Regions from separate parts of the Kluyvera sp. STS39-E genome, predicted to be linked through region 1. Evidence: predicted binding sites of a transcription regulator. Region 1 holds the regulator's gene; each other region holds the start of a gene.
The links. Region 1 encodes PurR, which represses purine synthesis genes. Its sites were predicted from a motif close to CANGCAAACGTTTGCNTG; they were not measured.

Region 1 (2,205 bases):
ATTAACACCGGCTGGTGCTTGGTTTTTAAAGGAAGGCCGGTCTGTCATCAAAAAAATGCAGATCACCCGCCAGCAGTGTCAGCAAATCGCCAATGGCTGGCGAGGACAGTTGGCGATTGCCGTCGACAACATTGTTAAACCCGAACGCACTCGCCAATTAATTGTCGATTTTTACCGCCACTTTAACGATGTCGAGCTGATTGTTTCCCAAGAAGTGTTCAATGGCGTGTGGGATGCGCTGGCGGATGGACGCGTAGAGTTAGCCATCGGCGCCACGCAGGCGATACCGGTAGGTGGACGTTTCGCATTCCGCGATATGGGCATGCTGAACTGGCACTGTGTTGTTGCCAGTTCACATCCGTTGGCAAAGATGGCCGGGCCGCTGAGTGACGATGTGTTGCGCAACTGGCCATCGTTGGTACGCGAAGATACGTCGCGCTCGTTGCCAAAACGCACCACTTGGCTTCTGGACAACCAAAAGAGGGTGGTGGTGCCAGACTGGGAATCATCGGAAACCTGTATTTCAGCCGGATTGTGCGCGGCAATGGTACCCGGTCATCGGGCACAGCCATGGTTAGATAGCGGAGAGTGGGTGGCGTTGACGCTGGAGAATCCATTCCCGAAAGCGGCTTGTTGCCTGACGTGGCAGCAAAGTGACGCTTCACCGGCGCTAAGCTGGCTTCTGGATTACCTGGGGGACAGTGAGACTCTAAATGAGGAGTGGTTACGGACGCCAGCGTAAGGCGTCCGTAAGGACCATTAACGGCGGTAGTCGCGGTATGGGCCGTCCGCCACCGAGCGGCGTTCGATAAGGCGCGGATGAACCTCAATCGACTGCGACTCTTCACGCTTGCTGACGATACGGTCCATCAACATATTGAAAGCCGTTTCACCGAGCGAATCTTTAGGCTGGTGAATAGTCGTCAGTGACGGCGTAAAGAAGCGGGAGTTGCGCACGTTGTCGTAACCGATAAGTGAAATATCCTGCGGCACGCGCAGACCCATTTCATCAGCGGCGCACAGCGCGCCCATCGCCATCACATCACCGCCGCAGAAAATAGCAGTAGGGCGCGGATGCTGGGATAAGATCTGCTGCATGGCGCGGTAGCCGGATTCCGGCTCAAAGTCACCTTGAACTATCCAGTTGGTTGGGACATTGATCAGCGCTTCTTCCATCGCTTTCATAAAGCCTGCCAGACGACCAGCACCGGTGTTGCGCTCCAGTGGGCCTGGGATCACGCCAATATCGCGGTGGCCACGTTCGATCAGGTAACGACCTGCCATGTAGCCGCCTTCAAAAGCGTTGTCGATGACGGAGTCGGTAAAGTCGGCTTTCGCTTCACCCCAGTCCATCACTACCATCGGGATGTTGCGGTACTCTTCGAGCATAGTCAGCAGCGGGTCTGGGTATTCAGAGCACATCACCAATAGGCCATCGACGCGTTTTTGCGCCATCATTGACAGATAGGCTCGTTGCTTTTCCAGATTGTTCCACGCATTGCCCAAAATCAGGGTATAGCCTTTCTCAAAGCAGTTTTTCTCAACGGCTTCGATGATTTCAGCAAAATATGCAGCCTCGCTGCTGGTGGCCAACAGACCAATTGATTTGGTGTGATTGACCTTGAGGCTACGGGCAACGGCGCTCGGTGAGTAATGCAGCTCTTTGATTGCCGCCCACACGGCTTCGCGCGTATCTTCAGCGACGAAACGCGTTTTGTTAATTACATGTGATACGGTTGTAGTGGAAACGTTTGCGCGCTTCGCTACATCTTTAATTGTTGCCATTCCATCTCACTCCAGACCCAAGCCTGCCCCTGATATAATCGTAACGAAAACGTTTGCCTTTACACACCCTGGCACAATCTTAATGATTGTGATTCGCCGGGAAAACGATACAGGACGACAGGAGGGGGTCAATGGCCGGTACGCTTATAAATAAGCGTCGAATTTTGACTTATCCTGGCGCAAAGTGGAAGAACAAAAACAAACATCCTGCTAAATCTGTGAAGATTTTTATGATTAACTGTGCAAAAATGATTAAACGCAGTTTTACTGTGGTAATCAAAAGGAGAAAAATTGATGAGTACCGATCTTAAACTGTCTCTGTGCACGACTTTTGTTGCGCTGGCTCTGATCGTGGCAGCAAGCTTCACCGCTATATTGCATTAATTCCCCTGCGAGGGAGCGTCTGCTCCCTCCTGCTGA
Region 2 (2,205 bases), on a different contig from region 1:
TCGCGAGTCATCACGCAGCCAGTAGTAGTTATCAACGCGCGTATCACCATGCAATGTCATGGTGTGGGGGATCCGTTTTGCTTTAGGTGGCATCTCATTATTCTTCTGTTTTAGTCACACCCTATAAGGGTGGACAAATTAGACGACGATGCAAGCAAAACCTGTAATTAGTCGTGTTAAAGTTGCTGTTTTTGCTGCTGTAAATCTGCTTCGATACCTTCTCGTACCTCCACCGGCAGCTTCAGGGCATCACCGAGCGCATTCAGATAGCTGCGTTCCATAAAGTGGTCGATCTCAATCGAGGCGCAGCTGATAAAGTAAAGCTCCAGCGCTTCCTCTTCGTTATGAACGTCTCGTGCTAAGCGTTCAGGGTCGAGTGGCTGTTCAATAGCCTGCGCAATCAGGGCTCGCCCCTGCTCCTCCACACCCGCTTCTCGCAATTGCTGTTCAATGGCGGCCTGCTCTTTGGCATCAATATGTCCATCGCTTTTAGCCGCGAAAACCAGCGCCAAAATCAACCGCTCTGTGCGCACATCAAGCGGCGCCGCCGGTTCGCCATATTTCATTTCCGTTTGTGGATTAGTACGCAGTTTATCTTTGTACTTATTCCACAGTACGCTCCCAGCAACCGCCCCGCCGCCCACCAGCAGCGCGCCGGTGCCGTACTTCGCCAGCATTTTGCGCGACGACTTACTGGTAAGCAGCAGTCCCGCTAATCCACCGATGGCGCCGGGCACCAGCATTTGGTTAAGCCCACTTTTTCCGTCGCCTGATTTTTGCCCCAGCAGGGATTGCAGTTGATTCAGCCAGCCTGACATATAGCCTCCAGTTAAAAACGTATACGTCGTTTAGACTAGGCGAGCAGATGTCAGAATATGTCTACTGCGCATAAAGATGCGCAAATTTAACCTGATTTCATCACCAGCCTGTCGCCATCGAGACAGACGCAAACGTTTTCGTTTATAATGCGCCAAACTTTGGATAGACGGTGGAATAGGTAATGACGTTATTAGGTACAGCTTTGCGTCCTGCTGCGACGCGCGTAATGCTTCTGGGTTCAGGTGAGTTAGGCAAGGAAGTGGCGATTGAATGCCAGCGTTTAGGGATTGAGGTGATCGCGGTCGATCGCTATGCCGATGCCCCGGCAATGCACGTCGCGCATCGTTCCTATGTGATTAATATGCTTGACGGTATGGTGCTCAAAGCGCTGGTTGAACAGGAGAAACCGGACTTTATCGTCCCGGAAATCGAAGCCATCGCCACCGATACGCTGATTGAACTCGAGCAAGCAGGCCAGCACGTTGTGCCGTGCGCACGCGCAACCAAACTGACCATGAACCGTGAAGGTATCCGCCGTCTCGCCGCTGAAACCCTAAAATTGCCTACTTCGGCGTACTATTTTGCCGATAACGAAGACTTGTTCCGTCAGGCGGTTGCAGACATCGGTCTGCCGTGTATCGTCAAACCTGTTATGAGTTCTTCCGGTAAGGGACAAACCTTTATTCGCCATGCAGATCAGTTAGCACAAGCGTGGCAATATGCCCAACAGGGTGGCCGCGCAGGAGCCGGTCGCGTCATTGTTGAAGGGGTTGTGAATTTTGATTTTGAAATCACCCTGCTGACCGTCAATGCGGTCGATGGCGTCCATTTCTGCGACCCCATCGGTCACCGTCAGGAAGACGGCGACTACCGCGAATCCTGGCAGCCACAGCAGATGAGCGAACTGGCGTTGGCACGTGCACAGCAGATTGCCCGTGAAGTCGTCCTAGCGCTGGGTGGCTATGGTCTGTTTGGTGTTGAGCTGTTTGTCTGTGGTGACGAGGTGGTGTTCAGCGAAGTTTCACCGCGCCCGCATGATACCGGGATGGTCACGCTGATTTCACAAGACGTCTCAGAATTTGCCCTGCACGTCCGCGCTTTCCTTGGACTGCCGATTGGCGCAATTCGCCAATATGGCCCTTCGGCATCTGCCGTGCTGTTACCGCAGCTAACCAGCCGTAATGTGACTTTTGATAACGTAGATCATGCAGTGGGTGCAGGCGTTCAACTGCGCTTATTTGGCAAACCAGAGATTGCTGGAGCCCGTCGAATGGGTGTAGCACTGGCTATCGGAGATAGCACAGAGCAGGCGGTCGAGCGCGCGAAAAAAGCCGCGGCAGCCGTCATCGTTCAGGGATAAAAAAAGGCGGGCTGCTTGCGCATACC
Region 3 (2,205 bases), on a different contig from region 1:
AGACCTTCATCTGCAAACAGAAGAACCGGCGATTACCGCCGGTTTTCTGCGTTTTTTAGCCGGTGAAGCCCGTACGGCCGATGCGCTGTACATTTTAGGCGACCTGTTTGAAGCGTGGATTGGCGACGACGATCCCAACCCACTGCACCGTGAAATCGCTTCTGCAATCAAATCGTTAGTGGATTCCGGGGTACCCTGTTATTTCATTCATGGCAACCGCGATTTCCTGATAGGCCGACGCTTTGCGCGCGACAGCGGCATGCAGCTTCTGTCTGAAGAAAAGGTGCTCAATCTCTACGGCCGCCGCGTGCTGATTATGCATGGCGACACCCTGTGCACCGACGACCCGGGTTATTTAGCGTTTCGCGCTAAAGTCCACACGCCGTGGATCCAAAAACTGTTCCTCGCCCTGCCGCTGTGTATCCGCCGCCGCATTGCGCAGAAAATGCGTAACGACAGCAAGGCCGCAAACCGCAGCAAGTCGATGGAGATCATGGACGTAAACCCGCAGGCAGTCAGTGCGGTCATGGAAAAACATCAGGTGCAGTGGCTGATTCACGGCCATACCCATCGCCCGGATATCCATACCCTCGACGCCAATGGCGAAACGGCACATCGTGTGGTGCTAGGCGCTTGGCATGACCACGGCTCAATGGTGAAAGTCAGCGAAGAAGACGTGGAGCTAATCCCCTTCCCGTTTTAAATTCTCCACTTAATTCGCCTATTCAATGGCGACGCAACCGTTTTCCTTGCCCATTTTCCGTGTTATTCTCTGTGGCCTCTAAGTCGTGTGCAGCACACCCACAGGAGTTTTCAGACGCATGTCTTCGCGCAATAATCCGGTACGTATCGCCATCGTGATGGGGTCCAAAAGCGACTGGGCTACCATGCAGTTCACCGCAGAAATCCTCGATATTCTGAATGTTCCTCACCATGTTGAAGTGGTTTCCGCCCACCGCACCCCCGATAAACTATTCAGCTTTGCCGAAGACGCCGAAAGCAACGGTTATCAGGTGATTATTGCCGGTGCCGGTGGTGCTGCGCATTTACCCGGTATGATTGCGGCAAAAACCCTGGTTCCCGTGCTGGGTGTTCCAGTACAGAGCGCAGCACTAAGTGGCGTCGATAGCCTGTATTCCATCGTACAGATGCCGCGCGGTATCCCAGTGGGCACGCTGGCTATTGGTAAAGCGGGTGCTGCCAACGCAGCATTACTCGCCGCGCAGATCCTGGCACAGCACGATACCGAACTGCATCAGCGCCTTGCCGACTGGCGTAAAGCGCAAACCGATGAAGTGCTGGATAATCCCGATCCGCGAGGTGCGGCATGAAGCAGGTTTGCGTACTGGGCAACGGCCAGCTTGGCCGGATGCTACGCCAGGCCGGTGAACCGCTAGGGATTACCGTCTGGCCGGTAGGCTTAGAAGCCGATCCAGCCGCCGTGCCGTTTCAGCAAAGCGTTATTACCGCCGAGATTGAACGCTGGCCGGAAACCGCGCTGACCCGCGAACTGGCTGAGCACAAAGCCTTCGTCAACCGCGACGTTTTTCCGATTATTGCCGATCGTCTGACGCAAAAGCAGCTGTTCGATAAGCTCGAACTGGCGACCGCGCCGTGGCAGCTGCTGGCTAGCGCCGGTGAATGGCCTGGGGTATTTGACCGCTTGGGCGAGCTGGCGATCGTTAAGCGCCGCACGGGTGGCTACGACGGTCGCGGTCAGTGGCGTCTGCGCAAAGATGAAACCGCGCAGCTGCCGGATGATTGCTATGGTGAATGCATCGTCGAACAGGGCATTAACTTCTCCGGTGAAGTGTCGCTGGTAGGGGCCCGCGCCCACGACGGCAGCACCGTGTTTTATCCGCTGACACACAACCTGCATCAGGATGGCATTCTGCGCATGAGCGTGGCCTTCCCGCAGGCGGATGCCAAGCAGCAGGCGCAGGCGGAAGCAATGCTTTCCGCCATTATGCAAGAGCTGAACTACGTTGGCGTCATGGCGATGGAGTGCTTCATCACCCCTGCCGGTCTGTTGATTAATGAACTGGCCCCGCGCGTGCATAACAGCGGCCACTGGACGCAGAACGGCGCATCCATCAGCCAGTTCGAACTGCATCTGCGCGCAATCACCGACCTGCCGCTACCGCCGCCGGTAGTCAACAGCCCTTCAGTGATGGTCAACCTCATTGGTAGCGACCTGAACTATGA
Region 4 (2,205 bases), 320 kb from region 1:
GACAAAGCCATCGTTAACCGGCAAACCATAGAAGCGCGGGCCGTTTAGCGAGCAGAAGGCTTCCAGATGTTCCAGCGCATTCATCTCTTCAAACACCGTTGCGTAGCTACCCAGCGCGGTCGGGGCATTAAAGCACCCAGCGCAACCGCAACTGGCTTCTTTACGGTGACGGGCATGCGGCGCCGAGTCGGTGCCAAGGAAGGCGCGGGTAAAGCCACTGGCGACCAGTTCACGCAGCGCCTGCTGGTGAACGTTACGCTTGAGGATCGGCAGGCAGTACAGATGTGGGCGCACGCCACCGACCAGCATATGGTTGCGGTTAAACATCAGGTGTTGCGGGGTAATGGTGGCAGCGATCAGTTCATTACCGTCGCGCACATATTCTGCCGCGTCTTTGGTAGTGATATGCTCGAACACCACTTTCAGGCCCTGTAGGCGCTGGCGCAGCGGCTCCATGACGGTATCAATAAAGCGCGCTTCGCGGTCGAAAATATCGATATCCGCGTGGGTGACTTCGCCATGAACCAGCAGCGGCATGCCTAGCTTTTCCATACGCTCAAGCACCGGCATGATAGCATCGGTGCTGGTGACACCGTGGCTGGAGTTCGTGGTGGCGTTGGCCGGATACAGTTTGGCAGCAGTAAATACGCCTTCGTTGAAGCCGCGCTCAAGTTCGTTAGGATCTAACGTATCGGTTAAATAACAGGTCATCAGCGGGGTGAAATCATGCCCGGCAGGTACCGCGTCGAGAATACGTTGGCGATAAGCGATAGCCGCATCCACGGTGGTGATTGGCGGAACCAGATTCGGCATGATAATCGCGCGGCCATACAGTTCGCTGGTGTACGGAACGACGGTTTTCAGCATCTCGCCATCGCGAAGATGAATATGCCAGTCGTCTGGGCGGCGAATTTTCACAACTTGAGGTAATGCGGTCATTTGAGGCTCCGGCTGGTGGAATTGCAGTCATTTTTGCCGGGCACTAAGGATAAGCGTAAACGTTTCCCTTTGCATCCTTTTCCGCAAAAATTGTTTGCGGCGGTATGGGGAATGGGGAGAGGTTGCCCGGCGAGCGTCGCGCCACCGGGCAATCGGCAGGATGAATCAGTTAGTGAACGGAATAATAATTTCGCCCGGCTTCACTTCAATCCCTTTAGCGTACTTTTTGGCCAGCGCTTCGCCCTGGCTGGCATCTTCCTTCAGCACATAGGCGGGTTGTTTATTGAAGTAGGTGCGCAGCGATTGATTCAGGTAAGGAATGAGCGTCTGCACCACCGACTGCATTTTTTCCGGGGTGACCTTCGCACTCTGCACTTCCATCTCCTGCAGATAAATTGCGCCCTGTTCCTGGTTGAATACCGGCAGTGCTTTTAGCGTCAGCACAATGTTGGCTTTCTGGCTGCCAAACAGTGAGTTCAAATCCAGTTTCGCATCGCCGCTGAGCGTGATTTTATTCGGTTCTTCACGACCAATGGCGCTGGTCAGGTTGTTGAGGACAATATGTGCGTCGGCGACGCCGGGAAGCCCGATATCTTTGGAGAAATTATTCCGCTTTTGCAGCGCCTGATTAATCTCCTGCTCACTTACCGAATACTGCGTAAGCTGATTACAGCCGACAACCAGACCGCTGACGATCAGGGCGGCAATGACAAACAATTTATTCATGGGGTTCCTCAACGAAATACGCGTGTTCATCCTGACTAAGAGCAGCATACGCTGTCAGTGACTTTGTGACAGCGGAAAAGGCTGAAAGTGCGGCAAACAGGCGAAATCAATCACTACTATTCAACCTGCCGCTTCCCACTGAACCCGATTGCTATCCTACTGAAATCCGCATTTTGCTGGTCTGCCTCACCTTTTGACGTATTGCCAGCAAGACCCGTTTTTTATCACAATGCAAAATAATAGATTGTTGTTTTCATTGGCTGCCATCGTGCAGGTATAGTGAAAAGACCAGGGTATACGTTGGGTACGGGAGTAGTGAGATGTTTGGCTATCGCAGTAGTGTGCCGAAAGTAAGGTTAACCACCGACCGGTTGGTCGTGCGTCTGGTTCACGACAGGGACGCGTGGCGTCTGGCCGATTATTACGCGGAGAATCGGCAGTTTTTGAAACCCTGGGAACCTATCCGTGACGATAGCCACTGCTACCCTTCGGGCTGGCAGGCGCGGTTGTCGATGATTAATGAATTCCATAAACAGGGAA

Region 2: the regulator PurR is predicted to act here: its motif matches at 944-961, upstream of purT (formate-dependent phosphoribosylglycinamide formyltransferase).
Region 3: the regulator PurR is predicted to act here: its motif matches at 734-751, upstream of purE (5-(carboxyamino)imidazole ribonucleotide mutase).
Region 4: the regulator PurR is predicted to act here: its motif matches at 992-1,009, upstream of pyrC (dihydroorotase).

The regions. Positions count from the first base shown of each region.
Region 1 covers NZ_JBFQGA010000003.1:337,138-339,342, forward strand. The annotation lists gene punR (DNA-binding transcriptional activator PunR) at 1-742, shown strand, start outside; gene purR (HTH-type transcriptional repressor PurR) at 760-1,785, opposite strand; gene AB4K05_RS08185 (YnhF family membrane protein) at 2,080-2,169, shown strand.
Region 2 covers NZ_JBFQGA010000006.1:60,991-63,195, reverse strand. The annotation lists gene ptrB (oligopeptidase B) at 1-93, opposite strand, end outside; gene AB4K05_RS14395 (tellurite resistance TerB family protein) at 177-818, opposite strand; gene purT (formate-dependent phosphoribosylglycinamide formyltransferase) at 1,001-2,179, shown strand.
Region 3 covers NZ_JBFQGA010000002.1:357,080-359,284, forward strand. The annotation lists gene lpxH (UDP-2,3-diacylglucosamine diphosphatase) at 1-703, shown strand, start outside; gene purE (5-(carboxyamino)imidazole ribonucleotide mutase) at 822-1,331, shown strand; gene purK (5-(carboxyamino)imidazole ribonucleotide synthase) at 1,328-2,205, shown strand, end outside.
Region 4 covers NZ_JBFQGA010000003.1:13,835-16,039, forward strand. The annotation lists gene pyrC (dihydroorotase) at 1-939, opposite strand, end outside; gene AB4K05_RS06565 (lipoprotein) at 1,105-1,665, opposite strand; gene rimJ (ribosomal protein S5-alanine N-acetyltransferase) at 1,986-2,205, shown strand, end outside.